3 regions of the Bacillus sp. JJ864 genome follow, and region 2 is predicted to be linked to each of the others. Evidence: riboswitches for the same ligand, from Rfam matches in the RefSeq annotation. Region 2 holds a riboswitch; each other region holds the start of a gene.
What was found. Region 2 has a riboswitch for cyclic di-AMP ahead of V7024_RS15045 (hypothetical protein). Riboswitches for the same ligand answer to the same signal wherever they lie in the genome.
Positions count from the first base shown of each region.

Region 1 (6,102 bases), on a different contig from region 2:
TTTTATACCATTGTCTAACCTCTTGTAGTGTAGAAATACATGTTTCATGAAAAAGATAAACTTCTTCTTCTTTACGCATAATTAAACATGATTGATAATCCTCTACATAGCGTTTTACCGTTTGAATAGGTATAGATGTATTTCGAGCAATTTCTCGAAGTGTAAGCCATTTCTCCATGCCTTCTCACCTTTTCAATTAATTTATTACATAACATAAAAATAGATTATATCATTTATTCATAATGTTAGTAATAAACGAATAGGGGGGACAACACTCTCTATATAATATGTGAAAAAAGTTTCTTCGATGAGAAGGAACTTTTTTTCTTTTGAAGAGGAAAATTTCACTTTCTTTCCAATATATATATAAGAAATATATACAAGGGGAGGGCGAGATGTGGATCGTAGAACATTTCAAGGGCTTTCCATGCCATGTGCATTTCTTAATGAAGATGCATTAGAGAGAAATATTCAATCTATTATTCAGCTTCATAAAGGAAAACGTGTTCGGATTGCGAGTAAATCACTGCGCTCTGTTTCAGTGATGAAGAAAATTTTACAATCACATGCTTGTTTTCAAGGAATTATGTGTTACTCATCAGTGGAAGTTCTGTTTTTAATTGAACAGGGATTTGATGATTTATTGCTTGGATATCCGATTTGGGATGAAGAGGCTTTGAAGAAAATAAGTATACTTACAAAACAAGGATACAAGATTACTTGCATGGTAGATTGCGAAGAGCACATTCTGTATTTGGAGCATATTGCATTGCAAGTAGAAGGAACGTTTCGTATTTGTTTTGATATTGATATGAGCAGTCGTTTTTTGGGCTTTCATTTTGGAGTAAAACGGTCTCCTTTACGTACTGTAGAACAAGTATTACCAGTAGTTGATAGGGTTTTACAATCATCTTGTTTGAAAATAGATGGTGTTATGGGTTATGAAGCACAGATTGCAGGTGTAGGGGATAATGTACCAAAACAAAACTTCCAAAATAAAGTGGTTTCTTATTTAAAAAGACGTTCAGTAAGAGAAGTTGCAAACAGACGAGGGTTAATTGTACAAGCATTAGGGCAAAAAGGAATTTCATTACGTTTTGTAAATGGCGGAGGAACAGGGAGTATAAAGACAACCGTTCAAGATGAGTCTGTTACAGAAATTACGGTTGGGTCTGCTTTTTATTCTCCGCTACTTTTTGACTATTATAAAGACATTGCATTTGAGCCAGCAGTTGGATTTGTATTACCAATTGTCCGTCAGCCAGAACCCCATGTTTATACCTGTTTAGGTGGAGGATATATTGCATCGGGAATGACTGGAAAGGATAAGCAACCGCAGCCGTATATGCCAAGCGATGCAAAATTACTTCCATTAGAAGGAGCAGGTGAAGTGCAAACACCTGTTTACTATGAAGGAACAGAGCAATTAAGAATGGGGGAGGGGATTGTGTTTCGGCATAGTAAAGCAGGGGAGCTATGTGAAAGATTTTCTTTTTTATATCGTATTTCTGGTGGTGAAGTAGTAGGAAAGTATCGAACATATCGGGGGGATGGACAATGCTTTCTATAAGGGGACGACAGTGGCGAAATTGGACAGGGAATGTACAAGGAGTACCGCAGCATACGATGTATCCGAAAAGCATTGAAGGGGTTGCTCAGGCTGTAAAATTTGCAAAAGAAGTTGGAAAGCGTATTCGTGTAGTTGGTTCGGGGCATTCGTTTACACCACTTGTTCAAACGGAAGAGATTTTAATTTCTTTAGATGAATTACAAGGGATTAGCGAGATTGATCCACAAACATTAATCGTAGAAGTATGGGCAGGTACAAAGCTGTCTCAGCTAGGTGAAATATTACAAGAGAACGGATATGCACAAGAGAATTTAGGGGATATTGATGCACAGTCTATTGCTGGGGCAATTAGTACAGGAACGCATGGAACGGGGATTTCATTGGGAAATTTAGCAACACAAGTTGTGGAAGTAACAGCTGTTCTTGCATCAGGAGAAGTGATCACGTGTTCCGAAAAAGAATATCCACAATATTGGAAGGGGTTTCAATTGTCACTTGGTATGCTAGGTATTATTGTAAAAGTTAAATTAAAAGTCATTCCAGCATATTCTCTTGCTTATGAAAGTAAAAAAGAATCATTTGCTACTGTTATGAGTAAATTGGAAGAATATAAGAAGAATCGTCATTTTGAATTCTTTATCTTTCCATATTCTGAAGATGTTCAAGTGAAAATTACAAACGTAACGAAAGAAGTTGGAGGAGAACTAAAGTGGCATAAACTCAAAACAGCTTTAATCGAAAATATGGCTTTTGCATTGTTATCAGAGAGCTGTCGCTTTTTTCCTTCCATAAGTAAAAGTGTTAGTCAATTATCAGCAAAGGGAGTACCAAATACCAAAATCGTAGGTCCAAGTTATAAGGTGTTTACAACTGCTCGTAATGTCCGTTTCTATGAGATGGAATATAGTATTCCAGCAGAATCTATGAAAGAAGCAGTAGTGGAAATTTATCATCTCATTCACGAAAAAAAATTTCAAGTACATTTTCCTATTGAATGTCGCTATGCAAAAGGAGATGATATTTGGCTTAGTCCGTCATATGGAAGAGATTCTGCTTATATTGCGGTTCATATGTACAAAGGGATGCAGTACACTCCTTATTTTCAAGCAGTAGAACGGATTTTTCAAAAGTATGAAGGACGTCCGCATTGGGGGAAAATGCATACAATGACATATGATACGTTGCAACAAGTATATCCAAAATTGCATGATTTTTTAGAGGTGAGGCAAATAGTAGATCCAACAGCAATGTTTTTAAATCCATATTTGGCAAAAATGTTTTTGTTTAATGAAGGCATAAAGTGATACTTCCATAAGAACTATAGTTATCCTACTTAGTGTTTAGAATAATATTGAATTCCATTTTAAACAGCTTATAATTTAGATATGGCATGAGAGTAATTTTGAGAATTGATTCGGGGATAAGGGGGAGGTCACAAATGATGAAATATGAAATGTTTTTAGTAAATGGAGAGTATGTAACAACGTTTACTAGTGCATGGCAATTTAAAGAAGGAGAACAAGTCTTTTTTAAAGATGAGAAAGAGCAAGAAAAACGTAATTTTAGCATTGTTAATATAACACATGATGTGTTTCAGAAAAATGAACATGTGATTCACTTATACTGTCAGGAAAAGAAAGTATATTAATTTTAAAAAGCATGGAAGTTATATGACTTCCATGCTTTTTTTGTTAGTTTACTGATGGAGCTGAGCTGCATTGGACTTGGAAGAAATGATATACGGTTGAATTTGCTGCTGCCACGTAATAGTAGTAGATTTCTTTTTATAAGTGAGCCATTCCCGATAATCCTCTTGCGTTTTCCATAATGTGCGAATGAAGAATTCTGTATGATCCCTCTCATGTTTTGTATAGGAAACTTCTATATTAATAAAACCTAGCGTATTAGGAGTTGGGTAATATTGTTGTAATGTTGTTAGTACTTCTTTTTCGCAATTTCTTTTTATATAAAGCATGTTGGTCACAATGAACATAACGGATCCCTCTTTTTCTTAGTAGTAAAGTAATAAGATAAGTATCGTTTTTCTTCAGTCATAACATAAGTAATCCCTCCAGTTATGCTTACGAAGTTAGCTGTCGGGTTCGGGCCTTGAAGGGTACCCTACTGTTATGATTCACCCCTAGTAAGCCATTGCTTACAATAACGGTTCCTCCGTTCCATACGGATTCAGCAAAAAGTATTTATCCCGCTATTCGTGGGCAGTAATACTCCCACCTCAAAATTCTGCAAAAGCATTGTCCAGTTCCAGTGGCTAGAATGTTCGGTGGCTTCGCTTCTTCCTACGAGGTAAAAAACACCTCTACGTCAGAAGCTCCATCCCCCTCACATTCTGGACGAGCCACTTCCACATTTCTTTGTTGTCCAGCTCTAGCGGCTAGAATCTCCGGTCGTTTCGCCCCCTCGGACGAGGCAAAAAGCGCCTCTCTGTCAGGGGCGCGGGCGTCCTGCGATTCTGAGCGAGCCGCTTCCGCTTTTCTAAAGAAGTTAGGTGGGAGATAAACTGCCCGTAAAAGCCCGATTGGTGAGGGCTGATAATCAGTGGGGGATGAAGAAAACCCCCACTGATTAAAGTTTCACTTTATATAAAATATAATACTATTCAGAAAAAACAGAGTAAATGTAAGGATAACGACAATTTTTTACAAAAAATGAAGTGAGATACAGAATAATGAAAAGCCTGAACCTATCGATTCAGGCTTTCTATTATTTCTTTGTTCAAATTAGTGCTTCTAGACTTGTAGATAATTTTGTATCTACTTTTTGAGAGTCATTGATATGTTTTACTAGAGTATCATTTACTTTTTTGAACATGTGTTGTGTTTTTGTAAACTCACGTAATACGTCTTCGTTACAATGTTTTTGCTGTTCGATTGATTCAATCACATTTGTAGCGCCTGTTTGTAATGTTTGTACCATCGTTAAGATGTTTTCAATTTTTGCATTTGTATCTGCGCTTACTTCAACACCTTCATCAACAAGGTGAAGATTATCTTTTGTATTTTCATATGCTTTTTCAATTTCTTCTTGAATTTTCTTTGTTAAATCTCCAATATTTTTTGTACTTTCAGCAGTGCTTTCAGCAAGTTTTCGAACTTCGTTGGCAACGACTGCAAATCCTTTTCCATGTTCACCAGCACGAGCAGCTTCAATGCTTGCATTTAAAGCAAGTAAGTTTGTTTGAGCAGCAATATTTTGAATCACTTCAACAATTTGTTCAATTTCTTTTGAGCGCTCACTTAAGTGATTCATACTATTAGACGTACGTTGTGACTGCTCACCTAATTTGTTAATAACAGTAAGTAACCCATGAACGGAATCTTTTCCTTCATTTGAACATGTTACAATTTCTTCAATAGCTTGAATAAGCCCTTGTTCTTTGTGAAGCATATCATTGTTCAGCTCGTTGGAACGGTTTGTACTTGTCGTTACGCTGTTAAAACAGTCACTTAACTGTTGAACTAGATTTTGTAGCGTATGATGTTGGCGATTGACTTCTTCATGTTCACTGACAATAGCTAAGACGTTTCCATGTAATGAAGTGATGACCTTTTTGTGTTCTTGTTCTTTCTCATGTAACTGATGTTCTAATTCCTGTACTTGATTTTGTAACTGAGCAATTTCTTTTTCCAGTGATTTGCTTTTTGTAAACATAGTCTTCTCTCCAAGCTTCTGTAATTTTATTTTCATAATAGGTAGTGAGATTTTTTAAAGTTCATTTTATCCTGCTGCTTGCAAGTGGTGGTAAAATATCCCAAAATTCAGATAAATAAAAAGGAATAACTAGAAAACTGATTATAAGAGTCCGATTTGTTCAATGAAGAATAAGGAAACTCCCTACTTAGAAATTTTTCACTTTATATTGAAATTGTAGCATTATTTTTAAATATATCTATATAAAAATTAAAAAATATTTGAATAAGTTTATTACAATTTTTTCATGATTCGTTATATTTCGTCATGAAAAATAAACTGTATTTAATGAGTTTGTAAACAAACTGTAAAACAAATCATGTATAAATGTAAGAGAAGGGAGTCGGATTATGAACTATTTTAAGCGTATCAGTAGTCTTGTATTAGCTGGATTTATTTGTTTCAGTGGTACAGTTGCTGTAAAAGCTGAGTCAAACGACGAGAAATTAAACAACATGCAGCAGCAATTGCAAAATAACAATAATGACATGCAGCAAAAGGAACAAGAAAAACAAGCTGTAATGAAAGACATTGAAGGAATTCAAAAAGAATTAACGGACTTAAATAATACAATTACAAAAAATAAAGAAGAACAAGATGCAATTCAGCGTAAAATTAATGAAACGCATAAACAAATTGAGCAAAAAAAGCAAGAGATTATTAATTTAGAAGAAAAAGTACTTATGCGTAAAGATATTATGAAAAAACGTATGGTCTCTGTTCAAGACAGCTCAAATGTAAGTTTAGTAGTAGAAGTAATTGTAGATTCAAAAAACATTGCAGATTTCCTGCAACGTATGACTGCAGTTTCTACGATTATG
Region 1 covers NZ_JBALLY010000056.1:1,710-7,811, reverse strand. The annotation lists gene V7024_RS10255 (DUF3967 domain-containing protein) at 1-178, opposite strand, end outside; gene V7024_RS10250 (amino acid deaminase/aldolase) at 398-1,570, shown strand; gene V7024_RS10245 (D-arabinono-1,4-lactone oxidase) at 1,558-2,874, shown strand; gene V7024_RS10240 (hypothetical protein) at 3,012-3,218, shown strand; gene V7024_RS10235 (antibiotic biosynthesis monooxygenase) at 3,267-3,563, opposite strand; cyclic di-AMP (ydaO/yuaA leader) riboswitch at 3,634-3,773, opposite strand; partial or broken gene V7024_RS24420 (methyl-accepting chemotaxis protein) at 4,307-4,825, opposite strand; gene V7024_RS10225 (PcsB-like coiled-coil domain-containing protein) at 5,632-6,102, shown strand, end outside.
Region 1: linked by a shared signal. The riboswitch ahead of V7024_RS10235 (antibiotic biosynthesis monooxygenase) and the one ahead of V7024_RS15045 (hypothetical protein) in region 2 are both predicted to bind cyclic di-AMP.

Region 2 (6,102 bases):
GCCTTGCGATTGTACCCATTCAATCACAGCACCAACCGCACCTTTTCGTACTTTTACACCATCCGTTAAGTCCACACCGCTCATACGTGTCTCAGCTTTAAATGGAACAAACTCACCTTGCTCAGCAAGTGTACCGTTATAAGAGAGTGCTTTTGATTGTACGTATTCAATAACCGAACGTCCTTCTGGCGTCTCATCTAACACGGAGCTAAGCGCCGCCCATTTTGCTACTTGCTCAATTGTTTCATTTCCTACTGGTAAAAGCGTATGTGCCATGCGATTACCGAATGTAATTGTACCTGTTTTATCTAAAATAATTGTGTTAATATCACCAGCTGCTTCCACTGCTTTACCGCTCATCGCTAACACGTTAAACTTCGTTACACGGTCCATACCGGCAATCCCGATTGCCGATAATAGCCCACCAATTGTTGTTGGAATTAAACAAACAAGAAGTGCAACGAGTATAGCTGTATCAATTTGAAAACCAAGATAATTCGTAAAGAGTGGTAATGTCACAACAACGATTAAGAAAATAAGTGTTAAACTCATTAAGACCGTATTAAGAGCGATTTCATTTGGTGTTTTTTGACGAGATGCCCCTTCTACTAAAGAAATCATTTTATCTAAGAAAGATTCACCAGGATTACTCGTAATTCGAATTGTAATTTCATCACTTACTACCATTGTACCGCCGGTAACGGAGCAAAAATCACCGCCAGCTTCTTTCATAACTGGTGCAGATTCACCAGTTATGGCTGATTCATCGACAGACGCTAACCCGCGAATGACTTCTCCGTCACTAGGGATCATTTCACCTTGTTTTACAATAACAACATCGCCTTTTTTCAGTTCAGTTGCTGAAACTCTAGCAACACTTCCATTTTCTTTTATTACATTTGCGAATACATCTTTTTTCGACTGCTTTAAAGAATCAGCTTGTGCTTTCCCACGTCCTTCTGCTAATGCTTCTGCAAAATTAGCAAACAAAACAGTGAATAATAGAATAAGAGAAACCGTTATATTGAACCACCCTGGGATACTACTAGATCCATTAGGTAAAAATGATAAAATTAATGTTAGGAAAAACCCTATTTCCACCACGAACATAATCGGATTTTTCACCATCACTCGCGGATTCAATTTTGCAAAAGATTCTTTTATCGCATTTGTAATAATGTCACGATCCATCGTTTTTGCTTGTCTTACTTCATTTTCGACTTCCGTTTTTGGTGATACAATCGATTGATTCGGTTGTTTATCTTTTACCACTACAGGTTTCATCATGTACCCTCCATTACTTCAATGTAAGAAATTCTGCAATTGGTCCTAACACTAACATTGGGAAGAACGTTAATGCCCCTACAATTACAATTGTTCCAATGAAAATACCGCCAAATAAACCGTTATCTGTTCGGAATGTTCCGATTGTTTCTGGTACTACCGTTTTCTCTTTTAATGAAGCCGCTACAGCGAGCATTGTAATTAAGCTAAAGTAACGCCCTGAGAACATCACGATACCAGTTGTAATATTCCAAAACGCCGTATTGTCTGCCAAACCTTCAAAACCGGAACCGTTATTCGCTGCCGAAGAAGTATATTCATATACAACTTGTGTCAAACCATGAAAACCGGAGTTTGAAATAGCATCTGTTCCGAGATGAGTTGAAAGAGCTAATGCTGAAAATCCTAAAATCAGTAAAGGATGAAATAGTATTGTTACCGCAATTAATTTCATTTCCTTTCCTTCAATCTTCTTCCCTAAAAATTCTGGTGTACGTCCCACCATTAATCCCGATATAAAGACCGCGATGATTGCGTACATAATAATATTGATAAATCCTGCACCGACCCCGCCGTATACTGTATTTAACATCATATTTACAAGTGGTACGAGTCCTCCGATTGGTGTCAACGTATCATGCATTGTATCAACAGCACCTGTTTCCGCTGCAGTTGTTACTGTTGCGTATAGTGAAGAAAATACGGTTCCAAAGCGGACTTCTTTTCCTTCTACGCTGCCTTGAGTATGCTGCATTCCCATTTCATTTAACGCTGGGTTTCCATGTAACTCTGACGTTACAATTGTTGTAAACCCCATTAAAAATACGATGAATAAAGAAACGAAAAGAACGCGTCCTTGTTTTTTATTCCCTACCATTCTTCCGTATGTGAATGGTAAAGCTGTTGGTAACAGCATCATAAGCATCATTTGTAAAATGTTACTGATTTGACCTGGGTTTTCAAATGGATGCGTTGAGTTTGCCCCGAAAAATCCTCCGCCGTTGTTCCCTAATTCCTTAATAGAAACGAAAGAAGCAACCGGACCACGTAATATACTTTGTTTCACACCTTCAATTGTATGAGCTGTAACTGCTCCTTCTAACGTTTGCGGTACACCAAGTGCAACGAAGATCAATGCTGCTATAAATGCAATTGGGAGAAAAACTCTCGTTAAAGCACGTGTAAAATCTACGAAGAAATTTCCAAGTTCTCTCCCTGCTAAACCTCTTATAAAAGCCATTACAATCGCTAATGTTGTTGCTGGTGCTGTAAACATTAAAAACGTAATTCCGATTAATTGTGATAAGTACGAAACACCATTTTCACCGCTGTAATGCTGTAAATTTGTATCTGCCATAAAACTAATCGCTGTATTAAAAGCCAGTGTAGGTTCCATCCCCTCAACATGAGCTGGATTTAATGGCAATACACCTTGCAGGCGAAGTATGAAATAAACAACAACAATCATAAATCCATTAAGCGCAACTAATGATAATGCGTATTGCTTCCAACTCTGGTTATAAGGTTTCACACCGGAAATTTTTAAAATAATATTTTCAAAAGGTCCGAACACTCTATCCAATTTGCTATTTCCTTGAAACGCCTTCTCTAAATAAATCCCGGTTGGCTTTGCAACAAGAACAAATAATAACATTGTGACCAAAACGGCAATCCAAATCATAATAAACCTTTCCCCCTAATTAAAACTTTTCTGGATTTAATAGCGCATAAACTAAGTACACAGTAAGTAAAGCAACAATAATTGATACTGCAATAGTCATTGCTTCTTCCCTTCCTTCACAACATGATCCGACCATCTTGCAAGACCAATCATTGATCCAACTAACACAATTAAAATTCCTATCATAGCGATATCTAACATTCTTCATCCCTCACTAAATGTAAAATTTTACCATCGAAAGCATAAAAAAGAACACTGAGGATCTACTCAGTGTTCGAAAATGAACAACACAAAAGTAAACCTCCTCTCCAAACGCTTACGAGGTTAGCTGTCGGATTCGGGCCTAAAGAGTAGCCCTACTTTCATCATGAAAGATTCACCCCAAGTGACAATGCACAAAATTGGTTCCCCCGCTCCATTTCTGGACTCAGCGATATCAGGTTGTTTTTTGGAAATTTTATGAACAATTTATGAATGTAAATATACTCCTCTACATTTCGCTTGTAAAGAGGTAAAATAACGAAAATATAAAAATATAAGACCTTTTAAACGCTTACATTGAGGATAAATACATCTTTATCATCTTTTTTCTTTGATTTTCTTCCTTTTTCATTATGTATACGTTCTTTTACAAGTGAAAAAAGAAGATTATCTCAATAAATCAAATACAACAGGACCCGTTTTCCTCCCTTTGTTTGAAACCTCGCACGTGGCAAAAAAAGGCCCTGACCGCTTCTATGCACGGCCAGGACCTCTCTCTAAAAAATGCAGTTTTATACCTTTTTTTCAACATGCACATCACTGCCACGCTGAATTCAATAGGACCCGCTACTTTGCTTGCTCCCTCTGTTTTATACTTCGCGCGTGGCACAAAAGGCCCTGACCGCTTCTATGCACGGCCAGAGCCTCTCGCCCATCTAAAAAAGAGGTTTTCATGCTAGTTTTTCAATTCATATTGATAAATAACCTTCTAAACTATAAAAAAGACCGTAAGTTACGACCTCGAATATATACTTGCACCAATTCTGCATGCTGCTTCTCATATTCGATAATATCTTGTTCTAAATATAAACGGATATCTTCTGGCGGAAGAATCACATATGGCTTCGGAAAGAATGGATCATGTTCTGCTAATTCATGTACTCGTTCTAACGATAGTGCCCAGCGCTTTGCTAACTCGCGGCAAAGTAATACTTTCATCGTTTCTTTCATATCCGATTCCTCCGCCCCTACTCTAAAGTCAAAAACGAAATATTATCACAAGTTGTAAACACCACTAATTTAATTCCAATCGTTTCATAGAGGTGCTTTGGATATTGTTTATTTCGCGTGACAACTGTAATAGGCGCGGTAAAAGAAGAGCGAATACGTTCAGCGAAGAAGCTAATTGTAGACAATTCATCTCCTAGTAAAATCGCTTTGTTAATTCCTTTGCATATGTTCACAATCATGCTCGGATCATCCGGACAACAATATGCTTGTTGAAACCCACATGCTTTCACTTCACTTACCACATGCTCACTTGCTGCAAAAATGACCATTTCACTTTGAAACGGTGCTAAATCCTTTAAACTCTTTACTTTCGCAGCTTCTCCTACACAAATGAGCGTGTACTCTTTTTCCTTATCCATGCACTAGATCCTCCTTCACATAAAAGAATTTTTCAGTATAGATTAAAATTCTCTTATGCTAGTCGGATCGATGAATTGATGTATTCACTTGCACCATCCTCTCTCAACACGCTTACGAAGTTAGCTGTCGGATTCGGGCTTTGAGAGTAGCCCTACCTTCGAAAAAGGATTCACCCCAAGTGACAATGCACAAAGTTGGTTCCCCCGCTCCAAAGTCTGGATTAAGCGTTCTTAAAAATAGATTCTGGCTGATATATTACTCCTAATTTTGGAAAAAGTAAACATGAAAAAAGCCAATTTTTTTAATTGGCTTTTCTAAAAATATATATATTTATGCACGTATATTTCTACGTCCATACGCAAAATGGTTCGTTGGTCCGTGACCGCTGCCTATGTTCAGCTCATCTTCAATTGCTATACTAATAAAGTTCTTCGCTTCACGAACTGCATCTACAGTTTCGCAACCTTTCGCGAGTCCTGCTGTTACAGCTGCGGCAAACGTACAACCGCTTCCGTGTGTTTGTATCGACGCAATCCGTTTACTTCTATACTCCATAAACTCATTTCCATCAAACAATAAATCAATTACTTCATTCCCTTGATACGCTGCATGTCCGCCTTTCATCACGACAAACTTCGCACCTAAATCATGCAATCTTTTCGCAGCTTCTTTACTGTCTTCAATCGTATGAATCTTCATTCCTGTTAATACTTCTGCTTCAGGAACATTTGGCGTAATTACCGTTGCAAGCGGCAATAAATGTTCTTGTAATGCTGCTACAGCTTCTTGTTGTAATAACGATGCTCCGCCTTTTGCGATCATAACAGGGTCTAGTACAATATTATTCCATGAAAATGATTTAATATTTTCAGCTACGATTTTAATAATCTCACTACTAAATAACATCCCAAGTTTCACTGCATCTGGCGTTAAATCCGTACCGATAGAATGTAACTGCTTTTCAATTCCTTCTACAGGAACAGGATACACCCCTTGTACACCAAGCGTATTTTGGGCCGTAATCGTTGTAATAGCTGTCATTCCGTACACACCGAGCTCTTGAAATGTTTTTAAATCTGCTTGAATCCCCGCACCGCCGCCGCTATCAGAGCCAGCAATCGTTAATGCTTTATTCACTCTCATTTCACTCACCCTTTTTAACCAAAGTAACGATGATAAATCGTTTTTGCTTCCGCTATATCCTTTGTCCCATGCACAAGCACACGGCCGTCTTGAAATGCTACTAACCGTTTATTCTCAACAGAAAACGATAATAAATACGGATTCACTGTTAAATCCGTTACACGGTTTTGCAGCAGATTTTTATACATAGACAAATGAATCTGCTCTTTATGCGGCGGACGAATTTGTACTGTATTTCTACCGCATAAAACAGCCGCCCTGGAAGTATTCTCCTTGCTTAAATACGGATAAACGGCTTCTTCTCCGCACGATAAGCAGTGCTTGTTTCGCAACTTTTGTACATTCATGCATGAATATTCATT
Region 2 covers NZ_JBALLY010000091.1:13,042-19,143, reverse strand. The annotation lists gene kdpB (potassium-transporting ATPase subunit KdpB) at 1-1,284, opposite strand, end outside; gene kdpA (potassium-transporting ATPase subunit KdpA) at 1,298-2,965, opposite strand; gene kdpF (K(+)-transporting ATPase subunit F) at 2,985-3,065, opposite strand; gene V7024_RS15055 (signal peptide protein) at 3,062-3,166, opposite strand; cyclic di-AMP (ydaO/yuaA leader) riboswitch at 3,265-3,408, opposite strand; gene V7024_RS15050 (hypothetical protein) at 3,941-4,177, opposite strand; gene V7024_RS15045 (hypothetical protein) at 4,195-4,596, opposite strand; cyclic di-AMP (ydaO/yuaA leader) riboswitch at 4,690-4,834, opposite strand; gene thiD (bifunctional hydroxymethylpyrimidine kinase/phosphomethylpyrimidine kinase) at 4,928-5,749, opposite strand; gene V7024_RS15035 (thiazole biosynthesis adenylyltransferase ThiF) at 5,755-6,102, opposite strand, start outside.

Region 3 (6,102 bases), on a different contig from region 2:
GAAGAAAGTAGAACATGTAAGTACTTCTAATGGTTTAGCTTGGTCACCAGACCATAAGTATATGTATTTTATAGATACGCCGACAAGAAAAGTGGTTCGTTTTGATTATGATAGTTGCACAGGTCATATTGAAAATTCACGAGATGTGGTTGTCATGCGAAAAGAAGAAGGATTTCCTGATGGAATGACAATTGATGAAGAAGGAATGTTGTGGATTGCCCATTGGGGAGGTTCTAAAGTATCAAGCTGGAATCCTATGAATGGAGAACATTTGCTAAGTATTCCTATTCCTGCTTTATATGTAACATCTTGTACATTTGGCGGAAGTGACTTAAATGAGTTATACATTACAACAGCCAAAATGCATACTACAGATGCAAGTGCTGGTGGAGTCTTTCGAATAAAAACGAATATAAAAGGATGTCCTACATATCGATTTAATGGGGAAGTTTACTAATTTAGAAGTGCAGCTTCTGATATAAATACAAGTTGAGAAACTGACATAAAAACCAGTTTCATTTTAGGGGAGACGAGAGCATCTGGCCGTACATAGAAGCGGTCAGGGCCTTTTTCTGCCACATGTGAGGTTTAAAACAAAGGGAGAAAACGAGTACAAGTTATGTTTTGACTGCATGGCTGCGGATTATATGTTAAAAAATAATTTAGACCCTATAGCTTACCTATAGGGTTCTGACCATAAAATTCGAACATGTTTATTTACGTCAAACTTGCATTGCTTTTACTAACGCGGATACTTTGTTGATCGTATTCCAGTTACGCGTTGTTGCCGTATTTCCAAGTTTTTGCATATTTTTTGCCAGCTTGGAATCCAAGATGCTTTGACGGAACAAGAAGTAAATTTCACGTCCGTGGATATGGTATTCATCGTTATTACGTTCACTGCTTACCAATAAATCAACCACCTTCTGCGGCGGTGCTTCTGTCAATACGGAAACGTGAATGCTTTCTCCTTTAGCTAGAGGGACATCTGCATATGGGCAATCTGCAATGATCCGCTCCAGTTCCTCGGCTGTTCTTAAGACAACGGTGATTGAAATGCCAAAATTGGTTCTGATTCCATCCTCGATTCGGAGGCGTAGCGATTCTGGATCCTCCTCCGATTTGAAAAGGACATTGCCAGTTTGAATATACGTTTGAACCTGGCTAAGGCCCATCGTTTCCAGGGTATGTCTCAATTCAGCCATCTTAATTTTATTGTGTCCACTTACGTTAATACCTCGTAATAATGCGATATAAATTACCATCCAGTCACCTTCAGTCATTTTTTGTTTTAGGTTGTAATTAACAAATTCGTTGATTTAGGGAAGGACTCCTTTTTTCGCAAAAAAAATAGTAGTTTTATATTCCAAAATTTTCTTATCATATGCTGTCTAGCTACACTATCTTTGGAGTAAGGGGATTCACTCAAAATTATGTTAAACTAAGAATAGAATTTGTAAGATTCGGAAATATTTTGTGATTCCTGTCTGAATAGCGATATTTAAATAAGTTATAACATTTATATACAGAAAGGAGGACTAAGATTGACCCTTAAAAAAGAAAGAAAGTTCAACTCATCGTTGCCCTCGAATGGAACTAGTGAAAAGTGGTTAGCAAGAGTCACACATTTACCTAGTTCTTATATGGTTTTTGTTTCTAGTATACTAATTTCTCGGCTCGGTGACGCTCTTTATACGTTTGCGCTTCCTTGAATTGCTTATGAGTTGACTGGTTCTGCAATAGTTATGAGTTCGCTTTTTGCTACTAGTGTATTACCTATTGTTTTATTTGGTCCTATCGTTGGCGTAATGGTAGACCGCTGTAATCGACGAAGGTTAATGTGGATAGCTGATTTAGGAAGTATGTTCTTGGTAGGACTAGTTCCAATTCTCCATTTTTTGGAGGTTCTCCAACTCTGGCATCTATACGTTATTTCTTTTATTTTAGCTGTCTTATCCATGTTATTTGATGTAGCTACTGTTACAGCAATTCCGTATATTGCAGGTCAAAAGTTAACAAAAGCGAATTCGGCATATCAAATGGTTAATCAGATTGCTAGTTTAGCAGGTCCAACATTGGCAGGAATGACAATCGTCATAATAGGAGGATTTAACGCGCTTTGGTTAAATGTCTTCTCCTTTTCCGCTACTTTAATTGTAGTATTACTCTTACCTGAATTAGGAGGAAATAAGGCCATCGTTAGAGAAGGTAATGTATTACAAGGCATAACAAGAGATATGAAAGAAGGACTGAAATGGCTGACGAATAATCGGCTAAACCTTGCTTTATCCCTACAAGCTATGGTTGGTAATTTTGGTGCCAGTGCTGTACTAGGAGTATTTATGTATTACTTGCTTTCAACATTACATTTAACTGCTGAACAAAGCGGTTATAATTATACTTTAATTGGAGTTGGAGGACTTTTAGGGAGCATGATTGCAGTCCCACTTGAAAGGTACATTCGACGCGGAATTCTTATCCCTGTTCTTCTAGGTATAGGTACTATCGGCTTAACTTATGCAATCTGGAGCAAATATTGGCTAGCACCTGGTATTGCTTTTGGCGTTGCAATGATCTGTAATATAGCTTGGAACACGATCGTAGCATCAATCCGGCAAGAAACAGTGCCTACCGATATGCAAGGAAGGGTTCTTGGCTTCTCACGAGTACTTACTCGTCTAGCTATGCCATTGGGTGCTTTAGTAGGTGGGATCATTTCTGCTTATAATCCAGTTGCAGTATTTGCATTGGCAGCAGCTGCAAAGGTTATGGAAGTTATGATTGCACTTTTTAGTCCTATCCGTAAGTTATGAGGAAAAGTTCTTCATTATATAGTTTCCTTATATAGGCTATAGAAAAGTAAGAGAAAAAATTTTTTCATAAGTACAAGTAGGAGGGAATACAATGGCATCATTTTTCATCATTTTAGGTGCGAGCATACTCGTGTTCATCAGCCTTATTCATATGTACTGGGGATGTGGCGGGTCTTGGGGAAGCAAGGTTGTTCTTCCGATGAAAAAGGACAGCGACGAATATGCTTTTGTTCCGCGGAAAATAGGAACTTTTGCAGTGGCACTTGCCATTCTATGTTTTGCTATGATTCTATTAGCGCAAAGTGGATACTTGGATTTCTGGAATCCGAGTCGTTATACAAAATGGGGATGTATGGTTTTAGTTGGGGTTTTCTTATTACGTGCAGTTGGTGATATGAAGTACGTTGGATTCTTTAAAAAAGTAAAGGGAACAAAATTTTCGGTGTATGATACGTGGTTATACAGTCCACTTTGTTTGTATATCGCTTTTATTTTTGTAGTGGCGGTTTATTGAGAGTAGTATGTGGAAGGAAAACTTTCGTTAAGGGAAGTTTTCTTTTTTGTATTTTCTCTCTTTACAATAAGAGTTTAGAAGAGTATATTAACAGACAAATGGAAAATTTTACAGCCGAATATCGCTTAATCCACTTAGGAGCGGGGGAACCAATTTTGTGCTTTGTCACTCGGGGTGAATCCTTTTTAGGTAGGGCTACTCTCAAGGTCCGAATCCGACAGCTAACCTCGTCAGCGTTTTGAGAGGGGGGACTTGTGTGTAAAAAACACTAGGTGCGGCCTAGTGTTTTCTTTTATTCTCTCTATGGTAAAAATTTACAATTAAACTTATCTCTATATTTAATGGAGAAAAATATAGAGATAACAGAGGAGAGGAAAAGAGTGAGTTGGCTTACAAGTCTAATTACAATTTGTCTGTTTGTAGTTGTCGCAAAACCGATGGGGGATTACATATACAATGTTTTTCAGCAAAAGGGACCATTTCAAAAGGTATTTGGTCCGCTAGAAAAAATTTTGTTTAAAGTAGCGGACATTAAAGGCTATAGTCAAAGCTGGAAGCGCTATTTGTTTTGTTTAATTATTACGAATCTATTTTTTATTCTTGTTGTGTATTCTATATTTCGGTTACAGGGGATGTTACCGTTAAATCCAAATCATTTTCCGGGAATGGAGCCGACGTTAGCGTTTCATACAGCCATTACGTTTATGACAAACGCGAATCTACAACATTATGGGGGCGAAAGTAATTTATCTTATTTCTCTCAAATGGCTGGGATAACGTTTATGATGTTTGCAGCACCTGCAACTTCAATGGCGATTGGGATTACGTTTATTCGTGTGCTAGCAGGTAAAAAAATTGGGAACTTCTTTGTTGATTTTGCTCAATCTATTATAAGGGTATTGTTACCAATTTCATTTGTAGCTTCGCTCATTTTTCTAGCACTAGGAACACCGCAGACGTTAGATTCTACAATTATCGCAAAAACGTTAGAAGGGACGGAACAGGTAATTCCCCGCGGGCCAGTAGCGTCTTTACTAGCTATTAAAGAACTTGGAGATAATGGCGGCGGTTTCTTTGGAACAGTTTCCGCACATCCTTTTGAAAACCCAAATATGATTAGTAATGTGCTGCAAATGATGCTGCAAATGTTAATTCCAATGGCATTTCCGTTTGTATACGGACGAATGGTTGGAAATCGGAAACAAGGAAGAATGTTTTTTGTATCGATGCTTATTTTGTTTATCGTTGGGTTTTCTACACTTGCCTTATCTGAATTGAAAGGAAATCCGCTATTAAATCAAATTGGTATAGAAAGTTCACAAGGAAATATGGAAGGGAAAGAAATGCGTCTTGGCGTTATATCTTCTGCTTTATATGCAACTGTTACAAGCGCTTCGGGGACAGGGGGCGTGAATACTACACATGATACGTTAACACCAATTGGAGGAATGGTCCCGCTCGTAAATATGCTTTTAGGAACTGTATTTGGCGGGATTGGAGTTGGATTCATGAACGTGATCATGTATGCAATGATTGCCGTATTTTTGGCTGGATTAATGGTAGGACGTACGCCAGAGTTTCTTAATAAAAAATTAGAAGGAAAAGAAATGAAATTAATCGCTATTACCATTGTGTCTCAGCCATTACTTATTCTTGGCGCTGCAGCAATTGCCTTTTCAACACATTTCGGAACAGATAGCATTTCGAATCCTGGTTTTCACGGTTTAACACAAGTTATATACGAATATACATCGTCTGCTGTGAATAATGGCTCCGGATTTGAAGGATTAAATGATAATACACCGTTTTGGAATATTTCAACAGGTCTCGTTATGTATATTGGCCGTTATTTTAGTATCATTACGATGCTTGCTGCTGCAGTTGGACTCAAAAAGAAAAAAATTGTACCTGAAACGATTGGTACGTTCCATACCGACAGTCGTTTGTTTGGCGGGATTTTACTTGGTACGATATTCATCGTAGGTGCTTTAACATTTTTACCGGTGCTTGTGCTTGGACCAATTGCCGAATTTTTAACAATATCATAAAATTATAAAGACGAGGGGCGCGTCAGCCTCTCGTTTTTATAATGAATTCTTTGTTGTTTCTAATGGCATTCATTATAGTATAGATATATGCTTTTGTTGAAGAATGTAATTGCTTTATAGATTGAAAAGTTTACTCTACATAAAGAAGGATGTGCAAATGGAATGTCATTACAATCAAAATATATAGCGGGAATTTCACTTGGAGTAATGGGAGTGGGGTTTGCCGCAACACTCCCGTTTCAAGGAACAGTAGCAGGTGGAATTATACAAGGTGGATTTGAAGCTGGTTTAGTAGGCGGGCTTGCCGATTGGTTTGCAGTTACGGCACTGTTTCGTCATCCGATGGGAATCCCAATTCCGCATACAGCGTTGCTACCAAAAAATCGGAAACGAATTACGAAAGGACTTGTTTCCACACTGGAAAATGATTGGCTGACGAAAGAAAGTATAACAAATAAAGTAAAAGAGATGCAGTTAGCACAAGTAGTATTACAAATTGCAGAAAGAGAGTTACAATCGGATAGCGTGAAAAAAGGGATTGTTACAATTGCTGAAAAAGCAATCCTTCAAATTAATACTGAAAAATTAGCTACTGTAATTGAAAAAGAATTAAAAACGTATTTGCATACGATTAACACAGAAAATATACTGCAAGTCCTTATTGATCAATTAGTTGTACAAGAATATGATGAAAAAACACTTGATTATATGTTAGTGAAAGCAAAAG
Region 3 covers NZ_JBALLY010000032.1:17,728-23,829, reverse strand. The annotation lists gene V7024_RS06380 (SMP-30/gluconolactonase/LRE family protein) at 1-457, shown strand, start outside; gene V7024_RS06375 (DUF1697 domain-containing protein) at 723-1,265, opposite strand; partial or broken gene V7024_RS06370 (MFS transporter) at 1,644-2,813, shown strand; gene V7024_RS06365 (DUF3995 domain-containing protein) at 2,905-3,327, shown strand; cyclic di-AMP (ydaO/yuaA leader) riboswitch at 3,440-3,579, shown strand; gene kdpA (potassium-transporting ATPase subunit KdpA) at 3,669-5,375, shown strand; gene V7024_RS06355 (DUF445 domain-containing protein) at 5,538-6,102, shown strand, end outside.
Region 3: linked by a shared signal. The riboswitch ahead of kdpA (potassium-transporting ATPase subunit KdpA) and the one ahead of V7024_RS15045 (hypothetical protein) in region 2 are both predicted to bind cyclic di-AMP.